2 regions of the Trichocoleus sp. DQ-A1 genome follow, and region 1 is predicted to be linked to the other one. Evidence: riboswitches for the same ligand, from Rfam matches in the RefSeq annotation. Region 1 holds a riboswitch; the other holds the start of a gene.

Region 1 (12,242 bases):
AATTGACCTCCAGACAGAGAAAGGAATTCTGGATGCAAAGGCGATCGAGCCGCTGTTGCTCCTGCCCACCCAGCGGGATATTCAGATGAGTCTGGCACCGGATGGGTTAGCGCTGCTGTTCGACCAAGTTGTGACCAACGAGACGGCAACCGCGGCAGACAGTTTGAGAACCAGTGAAGGACAAGCGATCGCGACCAGTCGCCTTTGGCTGCTTCCCCTGAGCCAGCCAGAAGCTGCACAACCCCAAGCCCAGATCCAACCAGAGGCGCTGCCTTTCGCTGGATTTCATCCGCGCTGGGTACCATAAAAGAGCCAAGTTTTACTCATTTAAAAGGCAAAATAAAGAAGGAAATCCCTAAAAATTTTGCCTTTTAAATTTTTTATTTTTAAAATTTAATAATTTTTATCCTTCAAGGGTGTGCAAATACATAACTTCCTCGATCGGTACCGACAAGGAGAACGCGATTTTTCCTATGTAGACCTCAGTGGAGCCAGCCTCGGCGGGGTCAATCTCCGCGATATAAACTTAACCGGAGCGAACTTGAGCGGTGCCAACCTCAGTTGGGCTTCTCTGAACCAATCCAAGCTGATTGGTGCTTGTCTGCGCCAAGCCGATATGCGGAGTGTCAACCTCACAGGTGCCAATCTTAACCAGGCAATTTTGAGTCGCGCTCGGATGGTGAAAGTGGACTTGCGTTTAGCCACTCTCCAAGACGCCGACCTCAACTGGGCGGTGCTTCAAGAAGCCGACTTGAGCGGTGCTGACTTGCGTAGGGCGAAGCTGGATCAAATCAATCTCGAAAATGCCAAACTCAACGGCACTCAGTTAATCGAAGCCGAGTTGATGGAGGCAAATCTCCGTCGCGCTAGCTTGGTTGGCGCAAACCTCAGCAGTGCAAATCTTCGGGAAGCGCATCTAGAAGCTGCGAATTTACGAGATGCAATTTTAGTCGGCACCAACTTGACGGAAGCCGACCTCAGTTCCGCCTACTTGCGGGCGGCAAATTTGACTGAGGCAGACTTGCATCGGTCAATTCTCATCGGTGCCGATTTGAGCGAGGCGATTCTCAATAGTGCTGACTTGAGTCGGGTAAATTTAACGGGAGCGTATTTACTCAAAGCCAGTTTGCGAAAAGCTTATTTACTGCGAGCGATCTTGCAGGATGTGTATTTGTTACGTGCCGACTTGAGCGAGGCAAATTTACGCGGGGCGGATCTGCGGAAAGCTGATTTGAGCGGGGCATACCTGGGCGACTGCACGATGTCCGAGGCAAATTTGGGCGACGCCTATCTTCTAGAAAGTCATCTGATTCGCACCAATCTCGACCAAGCGCAACTGACCGGCTGTTGCATCAGCAACTGGCATCTTGAGGATGTCGATCTTTCTAAGGTGGAGTGCCGTTATGTTTTTACCCGGTTTAATTACGCGACTAAAAAACCGACTGAGCGCTTTCCAATCGGTCGGGATTTTGAGCCGGGGGAATTTGGCAAGGACGATAGCACCGGGGACGCGGAGGGTGCGGAGGGTGCCACTACCATAGAAGTTTTTTTGAAAGAAGCTCCGAATTGGGAAGCGCTGGTGTTTACTTTGGCTCAGGTGCAACTCGATTCTCCTGACTTGCAACTCAGTATTAAGTCTTACCAACCCCAGGAGGAGCAGTATCTGTTAAAACTGGCGTCGAGTCATTTTGTGAATGCGAAAACTCTGTCTCAACGAGTTTTGCAGATCTACCCGGAGATGCTCCAGTTGGTGGAGTCTAAGCGACAAGCGATCTTGGATCTGCTGGAAATCAAGGTTCGCCCAGAAAATCCACCTGTAACGCTGAAGGTACCGCCACCGCCACCGCCACCGTTACTTCCGTCGCCTCCACCCGATTATCGGCTGCGGATTTATCAAGAGGTGGTGAAACAGATCCAACTGATTATCCTCTCCCAAGCGCCAGAGCAGTTGGTCGAAAGCGTGCAGCGGTTGTTGAATTTCCTGAAGAACGAGGGGATCTCGACCGAAGAAATCCAAAAGACAATGATTAGTCAGGCGCTGGTAAAGCGAGCAAAGCAAGACCAGACGTTCCAAAAGCAGTTGTTGCAGTGGGAGAAGACGGCGGATGAAACGGTGCGTTTTTCAATGGTGGGGGAGTCACTCCGGTTAGCGATCGCGCTCATTTGGCCCCATCTTCCGCAAAAATAGAGTTGTCTATGTAGATGAGACAGCTCTAGCCCCACCCGCGTTCAACCTGGTACGCTCAAGGGAGGCGCTGGTAACACTGTGTATGCGATCGCTGAATAAAAATTCCCACAACCATCTCTTCATCAAGGTAATTCCCTATTTATTATTCTTGGGGATTTTGGGGATAACGCTGCTTTCTTTGCTTAGCTTAGTTGGCTGGAATATCTTTTTAGAACAGCTTTCTCACTTTAAACTGCAATATCTTATTGTAGGGTTAGTGTTATTTGCCTTACTCTTACTGACTCGCAAAAAACTCTTAATCTTGATTAGCCTATTTTGTATTTCTCTACTTTTGGCAGAGATACTCCCTTGGTATATTTCTCTATCGCCAAAACCGGGAAATAATATTGAATCTATCCGAATTTTAAGCTCAAATCTGAATACGCAAAATAAAAGCTATTCAAAAATATTATCTGTCGTTAGAAAAGAAAAACCAGAAATTGCTGTCTTTTTAGAAGTTAACGACGCTTGGATAAAACAATTAGATTCTCTTCTTGATATTCTTCCCTACTCCATTAAAAAACCTAATCCTTATAATCTAGGTATCGCCGTTTATAGTAAGCAGCCTCTCACCAACGCTTCTATCAATCTTTTTGGGACAGATAAAAATAATAGTATTGTTGGCAACTTTACGATGAACGGACAATTGATTTCCCTGATTGCCACTCATCCGCTACCGCCCGTCAAACCTACCTTCTTTCATTCTCGGAATCAACAGCTAGACAAAATCAGCCAATATATACAAAAATTGAAAACCCCAGTTGTAATGGTTGGGGATTTAAATATAACTATGTGGTCTCCTTATTACAAAAGATTTATCAATAAAACTGGGCTGCATAATGCCCAGAAAGGATTTGGAATTCTACCGAGTTGGCCTATGAAAGCTTCTTATTCTCAAACTCTCCCACCTTTCTCTTTTGCTTTATCCATTCCTATCGATCATTGTTTAATCAGTCCAGAAATTAAAGTCAAGAATATTCGCACTGGGCCGAATGTTGGTTCAGACCACCGACCTTTAATTGCAGACTTGGTAATTCCAGAAAAGAAATGAACCACTCCAGGCGCAAACAACACAAAAGGTAGAAATGAGGGCAAGATAGGTAAACTGAGAGCGCAAGTAATGCAATACGTCCCCTTAGTGGTGTTCGCTCCTTAGAAATCCCTTCCCTAGCCCCTTAAAAGGGAGGAAATTTGCCCCTTTTGTTAATCAGGGTTTGGGGATCGAGCCTTAACCGAAAAAGATTGGGAAACGATCGCTAGAAAAAGGGAAAATGTTTGCCAATAGACTCGGCAGCAGATTATCCTAAAGAACGCAATTTATGAGTTTCGGGTGGTTAAGAACCATTGTTTGACAATATTAATGTTTCTACGGGTAGCAGAGGCAGTGACGGCAAAACCGCCGGTCATCAGTTTGATGGTTGGTCGCTAGAAGAGCGAAATCCCGATGTGATTAAAGCTTGGATGCCGGTATGGGAATGGTTCTACCGCCACTATTTTCGGGTTCAAACGGATGGCTGGCATCATATGCCCCCCGAAGGGAAGGTGCTGGTTGTCGGTTCCCATAATGGAGGTTTGGCTTCGCCCGATACTTCGATGTTTTTGTATGACTGGTTCCGCCGGTTTGGCTACGAACGCTTAGCTTATGGACTCATGCATCCGTCTGCTTGGAAAACTCCTATCTTCGCGGTGCCAGCTGCCCAGGTAGGGGCGCTGATCGCGCATCCGAAAGTAGCGATCGCTGCCCTCCAGCGGGATGCTGCGGTACTCGTCTATCCTGGCGGGGCTGAAGATATGTTTCGTCCTTACAACCAGCGTTATCAAATTCATCTAGCAGGGCGTAAGGGATTTATCAAACTGGCACTGCGGGAAGAAGCGCCAATTGTACCGATTATTTCTCATGGTGCCCACGAGACGCTGATTGTTCTAGCAGATTTCTACCAGCAAGTGCGACAACTGCATGAATGGGGCTTTCCCTGGAAGTTAGATGCTGAAACGGGTGTATTTCCACTTTATTTAGGGTTGCCTTGGGGAGTGGCAATTGGCCCGATCCCGAATTTTCCGCTGCCAGTGCAAATTCATACTCGTGTCCTTGCCCCGATTGTGTTTGAACGCTATGGTCGTGCAGCAGCGAGCGATCGCGCTTATGTGAATGCTTGCTATGAAAAAGTTTGTACCCAGATGCAACTTGCACTAGACCGTTTAGTTCGAGAAGTTAGCGCGAGGCAATCATCCGCACCCTAAAAAGGCACAGGAACTAAACCAACTGCGAAGAAGCCAGAGAAAAGAATACAAGAGGGCGATCGCACCGGGGATCTTCCCCTCCCAACTCACTTTTTCACCTAGGAGCGGTGAATTAATGAAGGCGAAGCACGCTTGAGAGTAACGTTGCTTCGCTATCCCGCGACTAATTATCTATATTGATTCATCCTCGGTATCGTGATAGAGATGAGGACTTGAGGGTGCCAAAGCTCAAGTGAATCTAGGGAGAAGCAATCGAGATGAAAACAAAGGGGTTGAGATGAGCATAGAGAGTTATCCACCACCAGTAAACCAGCTGCTCACCTATGGCAATTGCGCCGAGATGGACTTTGACAATTGGCCTGACTATCTGGAACTCGGTATTGCCCCCACGGACATTCCTAACTTGATCCGCATGGCAACAGACAACGAGTTATACCGGGATGATGAAGACACGCTCGAATCCTGGGCACCCATTCATGCCTGGAGAGCATTGGGCCAACTCCGCGCTGAGGCTGGCATTGAGCCGCTCATGGGCTTGTTTGAGAAAGAGGAAAGCAACTATTGGGAATGGATTGCCGAAGAACTGCCATTAGTCTATAGCATGATCGGGCAAGCCGCGATTCCGGCTCTGGCGGCTTATCTAGCGGATACCTCTCAGGCGATATTCCCCCGCACAACGGCTCTTAACTGTCTGGAAGACATTGCAATCGATCATCCTGAGGCTCGTCCTGAGTGTGTTGCGATTCTCACCCATCAACTGGAATCGTTTGCAGAAAACGGCTCAGAATTGAATAGCTTTCTCATAGGTTCCCTGGTCGATCTGAAGGCGGTAGAGTCCGCGCCGCTGATAGAGCGTGTCTTTGCTGCTGATACCGTGGATCGTTTCTTGGTAGGAGACTGGGATGATGTGCAGGTGGGATTGGGCTTGAAGTCGCCTGAAGAATTACCGAAGAAAGAATTTAACCAGAGCTTTCAAAGAAAGGGGGTCAGCGATTCTGGCTTCACGGGTTCATCAATTTCTCAGGAAGCAAAAGGCTTTCGCCCTGGCAAGAGCGATCCCAAAGCCAAGTCTAAAAAAAAGATGTCCAAGGAGTCACGCAAGAAAAACCAGAAAAAGCGGAAGTAATTTAATCGGGGTTAGCGATTGTTGAGGTGCGAACTGACAGGTCAGCGCTAGGCGAACGCCTCGTTTTGAAGACACGCGATCGCCTCTGACTCAGCTGGGATCAACGATATATTTTTGCTCCGGTAGTACATTGTGCGATCGCACATCAGTTGCCTCTGTCGCTGATTCGGTATCAGCGATCGCCTGCACAGACTCTATAAACTGGCTATCCAGCAAAAAAACTCCTCTGGCAAAGCGGACGCTCCAATATCCCCCTGGACGCCGGTCAACAACGACCCCCTCTTCCCCAAGCTGAATCACATCAGGAGGACGCAGCATCGGCATCGGTTCCGCTGTTTTAACGTAAGGCGGCAACGTTACCACACGGACTCGCTCACCAATTACAAATTCTTTAGACATCAGTTTTTAGGTAATGAAGTAGTTGGGTGTCAGTAGTCATTAGTTCTAAGTTCTTTGCGAGTGACACCAATGACTAATAACAACTGACTAATGACTACTTATCAAATATTCAAGGCGCTTGCCAAATCTTTTGGTGATATTGCTCTACATTTCTGTATGGATCTTCAACAGGGTGAGCATGATCGTGACCATGCCCGTGCCCATGCCCATGCCCATGTCCATGCCCATGATGAGAATGATCGTGGGCGGGAGTGTGCCCGTTACTGTTGCTATTGGCTGCTATCCTGAATTTGCACATTTCGCAATTCATTTGCACTTGCCCCAACTGCGTCTCAATTTCTCGTTCTCTTAATACAGACAACAACTGAGGGTGAATGCCCATTTCTGGTAGGCAAGTCATGGAAATATCCGGGTATTGCTCCTGTTGTTGCGCCGTGATGTCGAAAATCTTTTTAACTAAGACTCCGGTAAATAGGAAGTACGGCAGGACGATAATGCGTTTTGGCTCGTAGAGTCTAGCACGGCGGAACCCTTCTTCTAGGCGAGGATGGGTAATGCCGATAAAGCAAGTTTCAACGGTGGCGTAGCCGCTACCTTCCCACAGAATCCGGGCAAGCTTATAAACATCGCTGTTCGCATCAGGATCGCTGGAACCCCGACCGACAAAGAGCAGAACCGTTTCTGAGCGATTGTACTGGGGTTGGTCTAATTCCGAAAGACGCGATCGCCACAAATCCAAAATCCCTGGCGTAATCCCAAAATGACGCCCATAGTAAAACTTCACCTGGGGATGTCTAACCCTTGCCCGGTCTAACTCATTCGTAACATCAAACTTATTGTGTCGAGCTGCAAATAGCAAAATCGGCAATACAGAGAGTTCCGTGTAACCCTCTTCTACACAGCGATCCACCCCCTCCTGTATCGTGGGGGTAGTGAGTTCTAGAAAACAAGGTAAAACAGGACGCGACGGGTCTAACGCTTGATACGCATCGGCAAAATCTAGAAGACTCTGCCGTCCATCCTCATCTTTGGTGCCATGACCAACCATCAACAACGGACGACGCAAAGGTAGCGGCGGCAATTGAATCGACTGGGGAGTAGGGGATTGCAGTCCCATCAGATCGGTTGAATTTATACTAGGCATCAATTTGATTGCTCCTTTCCCGTGCAAGGCAGGAAGTTAGACTGTATGAAGGTAGTACTAAGTAGGCATTCTGGCTTCCGAGAGTCACCTCGTTTACAGCTGCCGCACAGCCCCGGATTTGCACCGGCGTTTCCCCACGTTGTTACCCTTTACGTGTGCCTTGATATCTTAGCCGATCCGGTCGCAGCTCAAAATCCAGGGGGAGGGGGTATTCCCAAGACTCTCCAGATGCCAGTTTTTGATGCCCCATCAAAACTGAAGGAAAATTTTCCCCACTTTATCGAGTATCATTCGCAAGTTTGGCGATCGATCGAGCAACTCTAGAATTGATTGACCGTTTGTGGCTTTTTTACAAAAGCGGGATTCTCCCATTTTTTGTAGCTTATACAACCCTATCAATTCAAACAATTGCTGACTGTATAAAGCTAACCCCATACATAGAAGTCTGATAAAAAATACAAATTATCCATTACAAAATACTGCCCTGAGTGCGACGACGTACCGCCAGTGCTAACCCGGCAAAAACTAAGGAAGTCATGCTTGAAGGCTCAGGTGTAGATACGGGTGCAACATTTAATTTTACTCGACGCCCTGTTTGCATCGAGAGTGAAATATTTGCCGAGGTTGATGAAGAATACACTTGCCATCTGTTCAACTCTCTAGGCGGCGCAGTGAATTGCACCAACATTTCCCAATTGCTGTCAAGCGAACCAATGGCTAAACCATCAGTGCAACAAGCTCCCCAACCCTGATTTGAAGTAAAGAGGGGGCCAGTAGAATTTGCAGTTGCCTCACCTAAATCGTCTACAATTTTTAATTCCGCCGTATCTCCCAACAAGTTAAAGCTCATTTTAGCTGCTCCACCTGTTGGATTACCCGGCTTAGAATGAACGATGAACAGTGACAGCCCATCAATAGCATCTACAAAAAAAAGGTGAGATTGCTTAGCCGTTAAAGTCAGAGCTGGATTATTAAAAGATGAATTATAACCTTTGCTATACTGGTAGTAATTGGCTGCTGTTTTGATTGTACTGAAAGCTTCAACCAACCCCAAAATATTACTATCAAAGTCACCCAAGCCGGGTTTAGATTCTTGCGACACCTTAAGCATCGTGGCGGCTTCGGAGCGCTGGGCAAAGAATGGAACAAACAGCGCGATCGCTACCAACATCAAAAGCTTTTTCATGACTTGTTATTTTGTAGATGCTTTGCTCACTAAAACCAGAATACGTTTATTTAAATAAAGTTATAATAAAGTCAAATTAATAAAATGGTGAATTTAATAATTTTTACATCTTTATTTCAGGGAAAATACGAATTGACTTTAAAAGAAATATCGGTTCTTCGGAAACGCTTCCTCCTAGACGGAACCACCCCATTTAATTTTTCTTTATTTTCCACAGCGAACCCTCTTCTGTTACCTTCGCAAGGACAGAAGAGGGTTTGCCAATTGATATGCTTTCTAAATGAGCTGAATTAAGGTTTAGAAAACCGGAAGTTTTACCTTTAATTGCCGCTGAAGTGGCACGTTAACGAAATCCTGCGGAAGAGGATGTCCCTCCTAATATCCGAGAGTATCCGCTCCCCCTAAGGAAGTTTAAAAAGCAGGGTGGTTTCATACAACCCTTAGAAAATATCGAGGCATTGCGACATTTTGTAGGGGCATGGCAATCAAAAAGCCCCTACCGCCAACCAAAATCAACGCTACATAATTTTCTTTTAATAAATGAAACCACCCTGCCTTAGGGAAGCTTAAAGAGGAAGGAACCGAACCACTCAAAGTCCCCTTTTTAAGGGGTATCATCAGTGGGTAAGCGTGTCACAAGAATTTTCACACCTCCGCTAAGCTGCCTTTACCCAATAAACCTAGCCGCATGAATGATTGAATAATTGTAGAGCTTCTTCTTTGAGAATTCCTTTGGTCACTTTTATTCTCTTAGACCCTTTTTTAATAATTTCTTCGCTAGATAAGTCAAGCTGGGGAACACCAGCCTCAATTAAGTCTTGAATGGAAGCTCCAAATATAATTTCAGATATCCCTGCCCATATACAAGCTGTTGTACACATTGGGCACGGTTCGCAAGTTGTGTACAAGGTATAACCTTCTAAAGAAGGATTTTTCATTTCTTTTGTTAAACAACGAATCGCGTTAAGTTCTGCATGGGCAGTTGGGTCATTATCCGTTTCCACAGTATTGTGCGCTTTAATAATTACTTGATTATCTTTAACAATTACTGCACCGTAGGGAGCATCTCCTAGCTTTGCTTCTTCCAGGGCTATCTTCATAAACTTTTCTATTTTCATCCAACTCCTGCGACAAAAAAATCTTTTTGGATAAGCCTTATCTTATCCTATTTTAAGGTAAGGCTATAAATTATCATCCTTAAATCAACTGAATAAAATGCTAAAAAACAATCGCTTTATTTTTAAACATTAGCAGTCTATATCAACCACAGTAAAGTATTCCGTCAATCAGAATATGTTCGACTTCCTTCAAGAAAGCCTGCAACAACGCCGCGCTTAGTTGTTGCGGGTCAGTACGAGTAATTCGCGATACCAAAATTTTATCGAGCAGTTTCGTGACCCTAGTATAAGCTTGAACGGCTAGAGCTAGCATCAGGCTCCTACAACTCTTTAATTAATCGGGAATTATTTTGATTTCCTTCCCCGTGATGTTACCCTAAGCGACAAGATGAACGTCTTCGTTCGATAGAGTGATGCCTATCACCCTGTTATTTATTAATGTCTTGCTTCTGGAAACTCTACTATGCGCTTGACTTCGCTCGATGTGTTTCGAGGTATTGCCATTGCGGGAATGATTTTAGTTAATCAGGCGGGAGTTGCCGACCAAGTTTATCCTTTCCTGCAACACGCAGAATGGCACGGCTGCACCTTGGCAGACTTGGTATTTCCCTTCTTTCTATTTATTGTCGGCGGGGCAATGACCTTTTCCCTTTCCAAATACGCGGAAGGGAACCGCCCTACTGCCGATGTTTATAGACAAATTTTACGCCGAGCGGCGATTCTTTTTATTCTTGGTTTGCTGCTGAACGGCTTCTGGAATTATGACTTCAGCTCCATCCGCATCATGGGCGTCTTGCAGCGGATTAGCCTTGCCTACCTGGTGGCTGCTCTGATAGTTCTTAACGTGCCACGCAAAGGACAGTGGGTACTCGCAGCACTGCTACTCATTGGGTACTGGATGGCGATGTCTTTGATCCCGGTTCCCGATTATGGAGCTGGTGTCTTAACGAGGGAAGGGAATTTTGGCGCTTATATTGACCGCCTGATTATTGGCACAGCGCATCTGTATAAGGGAGATAATTTCAACTCAATGGGAGATCCTGAAGGTCTTTTCAGCACTCTTCCAGCAGTTGTCACCGTCCTCACCGGCTACTTTACGGTTGACTGGATACGCACCCAACCAGTACAGTCACGCACCAGTATCGGCTTGGTCTTGTTTGGCATTGCTTGCCTAGTCGCTGGATGGGCGTGGGGGTTAACGTTTCCCATCAACAAGAAACTGTGGACGAGTTCTTTTGTGCTTTTCACAACTGGTTGGGCGTTGCTGTTGCTGGCAGCTTGTTATGAATTGATGGAAGTGCGGAAGTTCCGTCGATGGGGAAAGCCGTTTGAAGTTATGGGGTTAAACGCTATCTTCGCGTTCGTCGCCTCAGTTGTGCTGATTAAAATCCTGGCTAAAACCCACGTTGGAACCGGCGAAACCGCCCCAACTACTTATAACTGGATCTATGAGAATGCCTTTGTGTCTTGGGCGGGAGCGATGAACGCCTCTTTATTGTTCGCCATCGTGACATTGCTGTTCTGGTGGGCGATTCTGTACGCAATGTATCGCCAAAAGTGGTTTTTGAAAATCTGAGACAGCACTTCCTCATGACTCCAGAAATGACCGGGATCACTTAGTTATTAAGGTGTTGTCACAATTTTTTCTAGCTTGCATCACTGGGGATGGTTCGGAAAAAGCTGAGAGTAGAGATATCAAATTCTTGATCTGACCATGACAGCTGAGTTTTTTCCGACCCAAGTGACTATCGAGGATCTAGTTGCTCAGATATTCGTCTCCCGCCGGATTACTCCTGTGAACCAGTACCAGCTGCAAACTGTCCTGCTCACTAAAGATTGGCTGGATGAAGAAGAACAAACCATGCTCAATCGGCTATTTTATGGTGTCCGGCATGGTTTGCTAAAACTAGGGGAATGAGTGAATTCTACTCAATAGGGTGGTAATAACCTACGGAATCCATGCAAGATCACCACAAGCATGAAGAACAGATTCCTCAGGAAAAGATTAAACACGGGCAGAAACAATGCTCGTTGCTCTACACCCCGCTCAGAAACCTCAGTTAATCTCCTTCCCAATCCTTCCATCCAATTAATATTTCTCGGCATTTTCCAAAGACCATCAAGCCACAGGGAGGGAATGCCGACTTTGCCTACAGATGCCCCGATAATTCCGCCTAAGATTGCTGCTGTGGTATCTGTGTCCCCGCCGCAACGAATGATTTCTAGGATGGCGGTTCGATAATCTTGCTGATATCTCAACCAGACATAAATCACCACCGGCACTGTGTGATAAATATAGCCAGTGACGCCTGTGCCCAGCCCCATGTGGGCGGCAAAGGATTCTGTACTTTCTTGGGCATCTGCACTGTCGCAAGCTTTTTTAATTAGCTGCAAGAATTCACCAGACTCTGCTCCTAGGATCTTTTCAAGAGTGCGATAGTAATCTTGGGGCAAAACATACGATTGGTGACTGGATAGATGGGATGCGATCGCTACCGCCAAAGCCCCATGTTCTGCTTTTGGATCGGTATGGGTGATGCGGGTGGATACTCGGAGGAATTCGCGTAATTTTTGGATGTCGTCCCCATAACAGACACCAATAATGGCGCTTCTCATCGCGGGGCCATTTCCAGCAGAGAAAACACCAGCGCGATTGGGGGAAAATCCCAGCCATAGCCTCAAAATCGCTTTTAAGGTAGCATATCCGATACCTGCTGGCAGACCCAGTAACCAGAAGCGCAATTTCCAAGCCAGTTGTTTCGCAAATATCTGGACATCCCCACCCGCAACGATTAAAGCTT
Region 2 (12,242 bases), on a different contig from region 1:
AATTGCTTCTACTGGAATACTATTAAGGTCGGTAGCACCATGATAAGTATTAATATTCGTGTTGATAGGTCTGCCATTGAGGAGAAAAACAGACTGATTAATCGAATGTCCCCGGTAGTAAGTGCCAGTATGAATATCTGCCCCGAAACCGGCATCATTAATGGCAAATCCAGGGAGTCCTCTCAAGACTTCCGCTGCACTATTAGCGCCTTGCTTTTGAATTTCTTCTTGATTAATTGTATAGACGGGCGTAGACGTTTCCGGGAAATTTTCTCTCTTCGCCGTTACGACTAATTGAATTTCTTCATTTGTTCCTACTTGAACTTCTGGCTCAGTTGTCAACTCACTTGATTCAACTGCTTCAGGCGTTTCATCAGCCTCGCTATCAGGCTCAGATGCTATGGAATCAGTAGTATTATCTATGTTGAAAATAAGCGCGGAATCACTTTGATTAACTTCTCCGGGCGGAATCCCAGCCTTTCCAATTATGACTACCTGAATACTATTAGAATCCAAAGGAGTAACAGATACAGCAGTGATTGCATCAGTAGGGTTGTTTTGATAGAAACGACTCCCTTCGGGTAAGCTCAACTGAGCATTGATGATGTTAGCGATAAAGATATCGTTACTGCTGGATGTCAAAATTTGAGAAAGCTTACCACCCGTAGTTTCTAAAATTACCTGAATGCCGCTACTTGTGGGAATTAAACGAATGCTAGTGACTTGTGTAACTTCCGCCAGAACTGGAGGGGCAATGAATACTGCTACAACGTTCGCCATCAAAAAACTATTGAACAATAATTGTTTATTCATATATTTTTTCCAATAAAGTTTTAGTTAATAATCGTTTTAGCTAATTGCTTCGAGCTTTAGCGATCGCATGGATGATTCAAGGTAACAAATGATTAAGAAAACAGAAAATGACTTGACGAATGAAGCTCTTTAATTTCTTGTAGTAAACTTTGATATTGTTGTCGTTTCCCTTGTTGTAGATAGAGATCGGTGGCTTTCTCAAAATCTGCTCTCACTCCCTGCTTATCTCCCAACGTGTAGTGAATGAGACAGCGACAGTGATAGGCATCGCCATCCTGAGGATTGAGTTCAATCGCTTGGCTAAAGTCTTCTATTGCTCCCGGATAATCTTGTAGTTGGGAGCGGACAAAACCCCGATTATAGTAAGCTAAAGCGAGGCTGGGGTCGATCTCAATTGCTTGGCTAAAGTCAGCGATCGCTCCTTGCGTATCTCCGAGGGCAGCGCGGGCAAGACCTTGATTCGTGTAAGCTTGAGCATTATCGGGATTGAGCCGAATTGCTTGGTTTAAATCAGCGATCGCTTCAGGGTAATCTCCGCTCAATACCTCGTAAACTCCGCGCTTGAAGAAGTCCTCAGCGCTCATTTGATCTGTATCGGTACTCGCCGTTAGCGTGATTTGTAATGGCTGAGCTTGAGCCATCGACGGCGAATTCAGCAGTGCCATTACAATGCTGAAGATAATGCTGAAGATGACAATCTTGCGGGAAAGGCGACTCATAACATAGACGTTGAGAACATAGATGTTGAGAAAGCACTGCGTAACACCCGTCATTTAGTAGCCAATTGCTCACAGGCTGTAAGTCTGTGGCTACACAAACAAAGCCTGCCTACGCAGGCTCAATGTCAGCAGATTTGGCTCTGATTGGGATGCAACCCCATTATTTTGAGTTGAGTCGTTGTTGCCGTCAAAAGACAAGCTGTCAAACTTGAACAAGAGTGCAAGTTTGGAGTGTAAGCTTATTCAGAGATTGCACAAGGCACAAAGTTCAGATGTATGGTTCCTCTACCTAACTACCGTCCCAAACAACTTTCCCTTGGCCCTTTGGAAGCGGAGATTTTAAATATCGTCTGGGAACTCGGCTCTGCCACCGTTAAGGATGTACACGATCGCATTCTGGCTGACCCAGACCGGGAGTTAGCTTATACTTCTGTAACTACGGTGCTGCGTCGCCTGACCCAAAAAGGTTGGCTAGCTTGCGATAAACAAGAACGAAGCTTTTGCTGGCAACCTTTGGTATCGCGGGAAGAAGCGCAAGTCATTAAAGCTCACGAACAGTTACACCAGTTTTTGGCAGTGGGGAACCCAGATGTCGTCGCCGCCTTTGCAGATAGCCTAGATAGCGCTAGCGTAGAGCAAATAGAAGCGATCGCGCTTCGTCTTCAATCCGCACGCAAAGCGAGAGAGGAGGGAAAATCATGCATCTAGCGATGATTCTGACGGCGTTAGGATTGGCGTGGTGTCTGAGATGCACAGGGTTAGAGCCATCGGGAACTTGGACGCAACGCTGGCAACGATCCTTTGGGTTATTTTTGTTTCCGCCGCTGCTATTGATCGTGACAGCGATCGCAGTTATTTGCATGGGTGCAGACGGAAAAATGGGAGGACTGCAAGCCGGATGGTTCAGTTACTCCTTCGCCTGGGGATTTTTAGGCGTTGCCGGAATTTTATGTCTAAAGCTGGCACATGAAGGATGGCGTTCGGTACAACAGACACGCACTTATCCCCAAATTGAGCTTGAAGGTAAATTGGGTCGCCTTCTCAATGCCAGCGTTCTATTTAGCGCCCAAATTGGTTTCTGGCAGCCTGAATTAGTCGTCAGTCAGGGATTGTTAGAAACCCTCGATCGAGATCATCTAGAAGCAGTTCTCGCCCACGAACAAGCGCATTACTATTATCGGGATACGTTTTGGTTTTTCTGGCTTGGCTGGGTGCGCCAGATAACCGCTTGGTTGCCGAATACAGAAGCTTTGTGGCAAGAACTTTTACTATTGCGGGAACTTCGTGCGGATCGATGGGCGGCGCAACAGGTAGATCCCTTGTTGTTAGCAGAATCTCTGCTATTGGTGGTGAGTGTCTCGCCAGTACAGTCTGAAAGTTTCTGTGCAGCGTTCAGTGCCATGACCCCTCGAAATCGTTTAGAGGAGAGAATCGAAGCGCTTCTGGCACCATCAGAGGAGTCAGCTTCACCCAGCTTATGGCTTTGGCATTGGATACTACTAGGGTTTCTGCCGCTAGTAACCGTGCCGTTTCACACTTAAATTTTGGTGTTGCACAATCAGGATAATTTCCTTTCAAATTTCGCGCAAAGACGCAAAGTTTTTGTTAGCGTCTTTGCACCTTTGCGCGAGATTATCATTAACCGAGGACGGAATTACTCAAGAAAACCACTCCAATCGAGCAGATAGCCAAACCGGCGAATCGCTGCCAGGGTAACGGTTGAGTGGCAGATTTCCGGCTCACTGCATTGCCAAGCAGCATGGCAACCAAGGCAACGCCATATTGAATGAAAGTGAAACCCAGAAGGTAAGCAACAAGCGGCGTCATACCAGCACCAACGATTGCCTCGCCATAAGCATAGCCGTGAAATAAACCAGCAAGCGCTCCCAGCGCCAGAAGAACCATCCAGTTTGGTTTGTTTGGCGTTAGCAGCAGCGCCCCAAAAACAATTACGGAACCTGCGATCGCTATCTCAGCTGCCGGTAAATCTAGATTGAGTAAATGAATCCCAGTTCCCGCCAGTGCTGCCAATACAAACCCGGCTGGGATGAACGCGCCCCGCACTTGCCCAACCGCCAGTAAACCAATCGCCACCACGAACGCAAAATGATCCAGTCCAATTAAGGGGTGGGCTAGCCCTGAAAAGAACCCTTCAAATAAATTAGACGGCGGCTTGCCACCCATTGGATGGTGAGCGATCGCCTGCTGGGCGCATAGGAAAGTGCTAATTAAAACCAAAAATACAATTACTGTTCGGCTTTGCATCAGATTTAAGAAAGCAAAGCGTCTATCTTTAGACATATTCTGTACCTCGCAGATTTCGCAAATCAATTTCTCTTGGCGGGTATTCTGGCTGAGAGACCAAAACGACGGATCTCATTACAGCTGCGGGACAGCGACGGTTTTACACCGAACTTTCCCCGTTACCTCTGGTGGCTGCTCCCCACCAGAACCGATTGAGTAGGGCAATCATATCACTTCAGTGCTGGCATTTTAAAAAGTATGGGTAAAATGAACCTCAAACAGATGACTCCAAGAGCCGCTTTATTTGAGGAGGAATCGGAAAAATGTGCGTTAATTGTCTGCTGGGTTCGGCTTTAATGTTCTTTACACCCAGGGTTTCCGAAGTACCATCCAACCCGACGAATCAAATTGCATTACCTCAAGAAACTCAAATAGCGATCGCTACTTGAGTGCCACTAAAATTAGCTGAGGATTTCCTTTAGCTCGTGCTGGTTCCAAAGCGAACGGTAAAGTCCAGGTTGTTGCAAAAGTTCGGCATGAGTCCCAGACTGCACAATTTGACCTCGATCCATCACAAAAATGCGATCGGCAGTTGCAGCCGCAGACAATTGGTGAGAGATAAAAATAACCGTTTTGCGCTGGATGCCTTCCGAAAGATTATTCAAAATGGCTGTGGCAGTTTGATTATCAACGCTGGAGAGAGCATCATCCAAAATCAGAATCGGGGAATCCATCAGCAAAGCACGGGCGAGAGCCGTCCGTTGTCGCTGTCCCCCTGAGAGGGTAATGCCGCGCTCACCCACAACGGTTTCGTATTGCTGGGGAAAATTGAGAATTTCCGGGTGAATTTGCGCTTGCTTGGCAGCATTAATAATCTCTGTCTGTTCGCTCAGAGGATTGCCGTAGCGAATGTTGTTTTTGATGGTAGTGCTGAACAGAAAACTGTCTTGAGGGACATAAGCGATCGCTCCGCGCAAATCGGGCAATTTGATCTGCGTAATATCATTGCCATCTACGAACAAACTATCGCTTGGAATATCCACTAATCGCGGCAAGGCATTGGCAAGTGTCGATTTTCCGGAGCCAATTGGTCCGACAATCGCCACGGTTTCCCCTGGTTCAATCGTAAAGCTAACATTCTTAAGCGCGGGAGTTTCGGCTCCCGGAAACGTATAACTGAGTTGACGGGCTGTTAATTTACCGCTTACTTTTTCAACGGGTAATGCGAGTGCATTCGGAGAATCTTTAATTTTGGCTTCTGCCATCAGAATTGACTCAATGCGGTCGATACTCACCTCACCTCGTTGGTAGGCAGTAATCGTAAAACCCAGTAAAGCGGTGGGGAAAACTAATCGTTCAGTATAGAGAATTAATGCCAGAAAATCGCCAATTGTGATCGCACCTGCCACAATTGATCGCGCTCCAACCCATAGCAATATCAGTAAGCTGATAAAAGCCATGCCTTGAATGATTGGAAACAAGACATTTCTGGTCTTTGCTAATTGGATATTGGCTTGCAACAGGCGATTATTTAACCGGGAGAAGGCGCGGCGTTCGTTCTCCTCCTGAGCGTAGATTTTGATCAGACCAATCCCGCTCATATCCTCTTGAATCAACTCGCTGATGCTAGAGAGTTCCTCTTGCAACACCAGCTGTTCGTTCCGTAGGCGATCGCTAAATAGCTGCACAGCGATCAGCATAAACGGATAGACTGCGATCGCCAGCAGACTCAGCTTCAAATTAATCGATAGCATCACCGGCAATGTCAGTCCGTAGGCAAAGACTGTATTCGCCAAACTTAACACGGCAAATCCCAGCAGACGCCGGATATTATCCACATCGCTAGTCGCCCGGTTAATCAAATCTCCAGCAGTGTTGCTTGCAAAATAAGACGGTTCCAGAGTGAGTAGATGCTGAAAAATCTTTTGTTTCAGGTCAAATTCTACTTGTCGCCCGACTCCAAACAGCAAGATGCGCGAAGCCATCCGCACTACCCACATTGCCGAAGCCAGAATCAGGATTAGCGCTACATACTTCCAGATTTGAGCGAAGTCGAACGCTTGGCGGAGTTCGTCAACGCTATCTCGAATCAGCAAAGGGATATAAACGCCCACTGCATTCACAACAAACAGCGCGATAACGCCTAAGGTAGCCTGTCGCCAGTGGGGACGCAGATAAGCACCCAATTTTTGCAGCCGAGAGTGAGCCATTCTGTGAGGACTGAGGATTAAAAACTGAGAAAAGGCAACAGACAAAAAACTTTCTTGCAACCTGCAAGAAGCTTTCGCCTAACATCCAATCCCAAACCATCGTAGACGAATTGGCGCTCGTGCTGCTTCTATAAAACGAGGGGTGTCAACCAGCCGCGTAAGAAGTAGTAGATGAAAGTGAGATATTCTTCTACCACTCGCGTTGTCGTGACTAGCGCTTCCACGGTGGGAACAAAATCCGTGACGGTGATGCGTCGGGCAGGCGTTGCCCCACTTTGAAAGGTAAAGAAATCTGTAGCTCTGGGAATGACCGTGACGCCCAAATTGGCAAACGTAAGGTTGGCACGGCGAATATTTAAGCCGGAGGCAACGAGAATAATCCGGCGCGATCGAATACCGCGCTGCCTCAAGATTTCCTCAACTCTGACCGCACTGGTGCGGAGATCAACCCCACGCGGTTCAATCACAATTCGATTGCGGGGTACACCCATCCTGACCAGTAGCGCCGCGACATCGTTAGCCTCGTTAACACTATCTTGATTTCCTGTCAGCTCCGCTCTAGGTCCTGCACTGACAATCACTAAGGGGTCATTACCGCTCCGTAGCTGTTCTTGATACAGCTGAGCAGAGTATAGAATGCGATCGCCTGTATCAGTTAATTGAATCTGTGTCCGGTAGGGAAGATTTGGTTGTGTCGTCCCTCGCCCCAGCACCACAATCGCCCCCACAATTTGAGAGCCGGTTGGCGTAATATCAGCCGGACATTGAGTTTGACAAATCAGTTGGCGTCGTTGCTCCAGTTGAATCGCCTCCACTTCCGCTTGCTGAGCCAGCCAGTAGGCAACGATTGGCAAACTAGACAACAACAAAACGAAGAAGGCTATCCTAAGTTGGTTCCAAGCTACGCCTGTTAGCGCATTCTTTTTCACTCCGCCGATGGCGAACAACAAAAGCATAATCGACAACCCCAACGGTTTGAGCGGAAACGAAAGAATGTTCCAGGCACTCGATACCAACCTTTCATTGGGGTTGTAAAACGCCATCACCATGATGACAAACAACAGCAGCCCGCCCAACCAAGCGAGATATTGTTTGGGAATCCATCGCACTAACAAAAAGTAGACTAAGGTGCCAATCAGCAGCCACAGCAGAACCCGCGTTAGTAGTAAAAACATAGTAGGTAATTGGTAATGGGTAATTGGTAATGGGTAATTGGTAACGACTATTCACCAGCGATTACCGATTGCCTCTTATTGACGTTTCAATTTTGCCCGAATCGCCTCGGTTACGGTTTGAATTACCTTAACACGGGCATAGTATTTATCATTCGCAGCAACAATTGTCCAGGGAGCGTTAGGAGTGTTCGTCCGCTGAATTGCTTGATTGACTGCCACTTCATAGAAAGCCCAATTGTCCCGATTTCGCCAATCTTCGGCGGTGAGTTTGTATTCTTTAAAGGGGTCATTCTGACGCGATATGAATCGCTGATACTGTTCTTCAGGACTAATATGCAGCCAGAACTTGACCAAAACGTAGCCTGCATTCGTCAGTTGGCTCTCAAACTCATTGATTTCCTGGTAGGCTCTGCGCCATTCCAGTTCTGTGGCAAAACCTTCAACACGCTCTACTAACACTCGCCCGTACCAGCTGCGGTCATCAATGCCAATTGTCCCTGCTGTTGGCAACCACCGCCAGAACCGCCAGAGGTAGTGATGCGCTTTCTCTTCATCCGTAGGTGCTGCGAAGGGATGAACGGCATAACTGCGGGGGTCGAGGACATCGGTTAAGCGTTTGATGGCTCCTCCTTTCCCAGCCGCATCCCAACCTTCAAACAGCACCAAGACGGGCACTTGATGTTTGTGAATCTTCATCTGAAGCTTCAGCAGTTCTACTTGGGCATCGCGTAACTGCTTTTTGTACTCATCCCTGGAGAGAGCAAGATTGAGATCGACTTGCGCTAAGAGATCCGGCTCTGCTGGGTTGAGGTGTTTTTGAGGGGGTACAGGGGTGATAGGCGTCCGAATGTGAAGTCGGTCGAGGGCTTCTGTAAGAGTGGCAGCGAATTGGGTGAGGACTTTGACCTGCGCCCAGCGTTGGCAGTTGCCCTCAACTAATGTCCAGGGGGCGGAGCCAGTGCTGGTTTGGACGAGCATTTCTTCGGCATAATCTACATATTTGCCGTAGTGTTTCTCTTGTTTCCAGTCTTCTGGACGCACTCGCCAAGAGTCTAAGGGATCTTTGGCATATTCTTTTAGCCGGTGCTTTAATTCTTTGCGGCTGAGATGAATCCAGAATTTAGCGATCGCATTTCCATCATCCACCAGTTGGCGCTCAAAGGCGTTTATCTGGGCCATCACGCTTGGGATTTTTGAGTCCTCGATTCGTGCAAACAGCCGGTCTTCTAAAACATGGGTGTACCAGCTATGATAAAAAATCCCAATACTGCCCTTGACTGGCAGTCTCCGCCAGAAGCGCCACAAAAAAGGGTATTGTTGCTCTTCCTGGTTGGGAGGCCAAATCGGGTGAACCGTAAACCCTCGCGGGTCCATGTAATTGACCATTTTCTTGACTAAAGCACCTTTCCCCGCTGCCGCCCAACCTTCCAGCACGACAATCATGGGTAGCTTTTTGTCCCAGCAAGCCTTTTGGAGCGATCGCACTTGACGCATTAGCGTCTCAATCTGAGACTCGTAAGTATTTTTATCGAGGGAAAGATCCAAATCCAGCGTATCCAGCATGATGTTGACTAGAGAAGAATAGTACCTTTGACTATCTCCTAGTCTTGCACCTGTTGAGCTAACTATTCAGTAACAATCTGCAAATGTCAAAGCTTAGACATAAAAATACAGGAGCCAAAAACAAGAAGACAAAAGCGCTTTTTCTTCTTGTTTTCGGCTCCAGGCACTAGATAGTTTAAAAAAAATTGGTAATTGGTAAATTACATCCCGTTACCAACTACCCATCTGATTATTTTGCTTCAAATGCTCCGATATCGCAAACACCACCTTGCGGTCTGGCAACACCTCGTTGATCCGTTGCCAAGCAAGTCGCGTTATTTCCTGTATTAATCGCTGGACTCCCTGCTAATAAGGGTAGAGTCTGAGTCAAACCACCAGTCGCAGAAAGTGCACCTAGCATTGGTTCAACAATCGTGATGCCAACCGCGCAGTTTTTGTCAGTGGGATCGTTTGGGTTTTTGGCGGGAAATTGGATATTGTTGCCGCCATTAGTCATTTCGTCAGAACAATTCTGCTTAATATTCCAGGTATTCCCGCCATTATCCGCTTTATTGTTAGCGATAATTGTATTTTTCAGGGTTATATCTGGACTGCTGCCAAAAATACCAGCCCCCATAAACCCAGCATAATTGTTAGCAATCGTGACATTATTGATGGTCATCTTGCCACTGGTTCTCATGATTGCGCCGCCTAGACCCCCCTTGGCATCTGGAGTCACAGCACGATTCCCTGAAAAAGTAGTATTAGAAACTTCTGCGCTTACGTCATTTCCCGTCCACAGTCCCCCGCCCTGATTCGCAGAAATGTTGCCAGAGAAGGTAGTGTTCCTCACTATAAAAATAGTGCTGTTTGTTCCGGCAGTGTAATTAGGGGCAGTTGTGGTGCCACCGACCACGAAAATAGCACCGCCAAATCCTTTGTCGCCAGTGCCCGTAACGCTATTTCCAGAGAAGGTGTTATTTTCGATTGTCGTCGTATTGTTGTTATAAAGTTGATTAAAAAAAGCCCCACCTTGATTGGTGGCAATATTGTTTGTGAAGGTGTTGTTCCGGAGAATAATTTTACCTAAATTACCATTCGCACCATCATTATAAATGGCACCACCCGCCCCCCCAGGAGCCACAATTCCAGCGGTATTTCCCGTGAAAGTGCTATTCGTTACGGTTAAGTCGCTGAGCAAGTCATAGATTGCTCCGCCGAGGCTAGCTTGATTTCCGGTAAAAGTGCTTTTATCTACAACAATTGTACTTTCACTCTTACTATAGATTGCACCGCCTCCCGCCTCTCCCGGCATTGTTGATTTGTTGTTGTTAAAGGTACAGTTCAGTACCACTAACTTACCTCTGTAGCCGCTATAAACGCCGCCACCATTTTCGGTACTAAAGCCATTCGCAATAGTGAGATTTCTTAGAGTCAGTTGAACGAGGCTATCAGTGGAAAAAATCCGATTAGTTCCATTTCCGCTGAGAGTTACTACACTTCGTCCGTCGATTACTGTATTCGCGGAAAGTACCTTTTCTTTCACTACAATCGTATGCGGACTAGAACCACAATTAAAGGTTACAGTCCCCCCACCTACTAAAGCAGTATCTAAAGCAGCTTCAGTACAACTTGCAGCGGTTCCGTTCCCGACAGTTCCAGCCGCCTCAGCTTTTTGATGTGAGGAAATCGTTAAGGCAACACAGAAAGCGAGAGTTAAGAAATAGAGTGGTTGTTTCATACCAAAAACCTCATTATTCAATATTAGAAGAGATTTATTGTTCGCAATTGCATGACCAAATGAGCTTACTTATTTTTGGGCGTAGAATACTGTGCAATTGCAAAAAAAGGTTGGAAGTGAGAAAGGTTAGAAGCTAAGCTAACAACCCAGATATTTGACAGACTCAATATTTGTTGGTTCCCTAACAAATCCGGCAGCCTCAGATCGAGGAATAAGTTGTAATCTCAAATAGAGTCTTTACCAAAAATAGGAATTTTAATCCTCTGCGAATATACGTAGTTTTAACTTTGTAAAATTGTCTTGCAACAAGCCTTGTTAAATAGTTCTTTGTTATAGCTGTCAATCCGGAAACCTTTTCAAGGTTCAGTAAATTTACACAGGTTTTATATTATTAAAGCATTGCCAAAGTACAAATATATTTTTATTTAAAAATAGAAATTATAGTTAACCGTAGAATTAGCTATTGATTCGTATTTGTGCGTACAAGATAAAAGTATTTTTATCCCTATATTTACACAAATAGAGTTTAATAAAATTCGCTTTCAAAAATATTTAATTTATTTATTAATGAAGCCTGTTTGAGATCCTGATAGTTCTATCAATCCTGGTAATGAGGAGCAGGATAAATCATGATCCCAATGGGTTAACACCAGATGAAATCAGCTTTTGAAAGTTCTGGCGTATTGCTTAGCTTACTTGCCGTTGCACCAGCGATCGCTGTGAAACCGGCACAGGCAGAAACGATTGTTCCAGCTCAAGACGGTACGGGCACAATTGCCGCTCCTGAAGGCAATACAATCAATATCGGCGGAGGAAAACTGTCTGGTGATGGAGCAAACCTTTTCCACAGCTTTGAGCAATTTAACCTCAATGCAGACCAAATAGCTAACTTTATTTCTAATCCCAAAATTGAAAATATTTTAGGCAGAGTAGTGGGTGGAGATCCCTCTACAATTGATGGCTTAATTAAAGTCAGCGGAGGAAATTCTAATTTATACCTGATGAATCCATCGGGGATTATATTTGGTGCCAATGCCAGATTGGATGTGCCGGGAAGCTTTACCGCAACCAGTGCCACAGGGATTGGTTTTGGCTCTAATTCTTTTAATGCTAGCGGTGATAATAATTACGCAACCTTAACGGGAACGCCTAGCAGTTATTCGTTTAATACCGCTCAACCGAGTGCTATTGTCAACTCCGGAGAACTAGCGGTCAAAGAAGGACAAAATCTTACCTTGCTGGGTGGCACTGTTGTTAGCCAGGGAACGCTGTCAGCACCAGGAGGTAAACTAATTGTGGCAGCAGTACCAGGACAGAATACCGTACGGATTAGTCAACCCGGTCAATTGCTAAGTTTAGAGATTCAACCCATTTCTTCTGATGCTAGTCAGCCTTCAACCGGAACAGTTTCCTCTCTACCCCAACTACTAACGGGTAGTAAAGCGGGAAATGCTACGGGACTCACCACAAATAGCAAAGGAGAGGTAGAACTAACAGGTTCTGGTATCAAAGTAGAAGCGGGGGATGTGGTAGTCCGTCAGCTCAATGCGGGAACAGCTACACTTTCAGCCAACCATAATTTGACTCTGGTTGAAAGCCAAATACAGACATCTGGGGATATGAATTTGCTGGCAAAAGATACCGTGCGAGTGCGGGATAGCGTCGCGACTCCTTTTGTGGCAAAGGCGGGAGGGAATCTCACTGTTCAAGGCAATAAAGCGGTTGATATTTTGGCACTGAATCACCCAGAAACACCCTTTCAAAGTGGCGGCAATCTCAGTTTAATCAGTGATGGAGT

The links. A riboswitch is a leader RNA that binds a small molecule or an ion and turns the genes downstream of it on or off. The one in region 1 is predicted to bind cobalamin.
Region 2: another riboswitch for cobalamin. It lies ahead of NDI33_RS14515 (HupE/UreJ family protein); the one in region 1 lies ahead of NDI33_RS20475 (sirohydrochlorin chelatase).

The regions. Positions count from the first base shown of each region.
Region 1 is NZ_JAMPKE010000026.1:39,062-51,303, forward strand. It holds gene NDI33_RS20445 (hypothetical protein) at 1-307, shown strand, start outside; gene NDI33_RS20450 (pentapeptide repeat-containing protein) at 419-2,188, shown strand; gene NDI33_RS20455 (endonuclease/exonuclease/phosphatase family protein) at 2,271-3,278, shown strand; gene NDI33_RS20460 (lysophospholipid acyltransferase family protein) at 3,584-4,468, shown strand; gene NDI33_RS20465 (hypothetical protein) at 4,746-5,594, shown strand; gene sipA (regulatory protein SipA) at 5,685-5,993, opposite strand; gene NDI33_RS20475 (sirohydrochlorin chelatase) at 6,103-7,137, opposite strand; cobalamin riboswitch at 7,180-7,315, opposite strand; gene NDI33_RS20480 (hypothetical protein) at 7,607-8,323, opposite strand; gene NDI33_RS20485 (nucleoside deaminase) at 9,004-9,441, opposite strand; gene NDI33_RS20490 (acyltransferase family protein) at 9,905-11,017, shown strand; gene NDI33_RS20495 (hypothetical protein) at 11,156-11,359, shown strand; gene NDI33_RS20500 (ADP-ribosylglycohydrolase family protein) at 11,371-12,242, opposite strand, start outside.
Region 2 is NZ_JAMPKE010000013.1:42,522-54,763, reverse strand. It holds gene NDI33_RS14535 (TonB-dependent receptor) at 1-813, opposite strand, end outside; gene NDI33_RS14530 (tetratricopeptide repeat protein) at 906-1,586, opposite strand; gene NDI33_RS14525 (BlaI/MecI/CopY family transcriptional regulator) at 1,809-2,240, shown strand; gene NDI33_RS14520 (M56 family metallopeptidase) at 2,231-3,073, shown strand; gene NDI33_RS14515 (HupE/UreJ family protein) at 3,171-3,833, opposite strand; cobalamin riboswitch at 3,854-4,004, opposite strand; gene NDI33_RS14510 (ABC transporter ATP-binding protein) at 4,238-5,986, opposite strand; gene NDI33_RS14505 (YdcF family protein) at 6,115-7,161, opposite strand; gene pap (polyphosphate:AMP phosphotransferase) at 7,237-8,724, opposite strand; gene NDI33_RS14495 (choice-of-anchor Q domain-containing protein) at 8,954-10,444, opposite strand; gene NDI33_RS14490 (filamentous hemagglutinin N-terminal domain-containing protein) at 11,098-12,242, shown strand, end outside.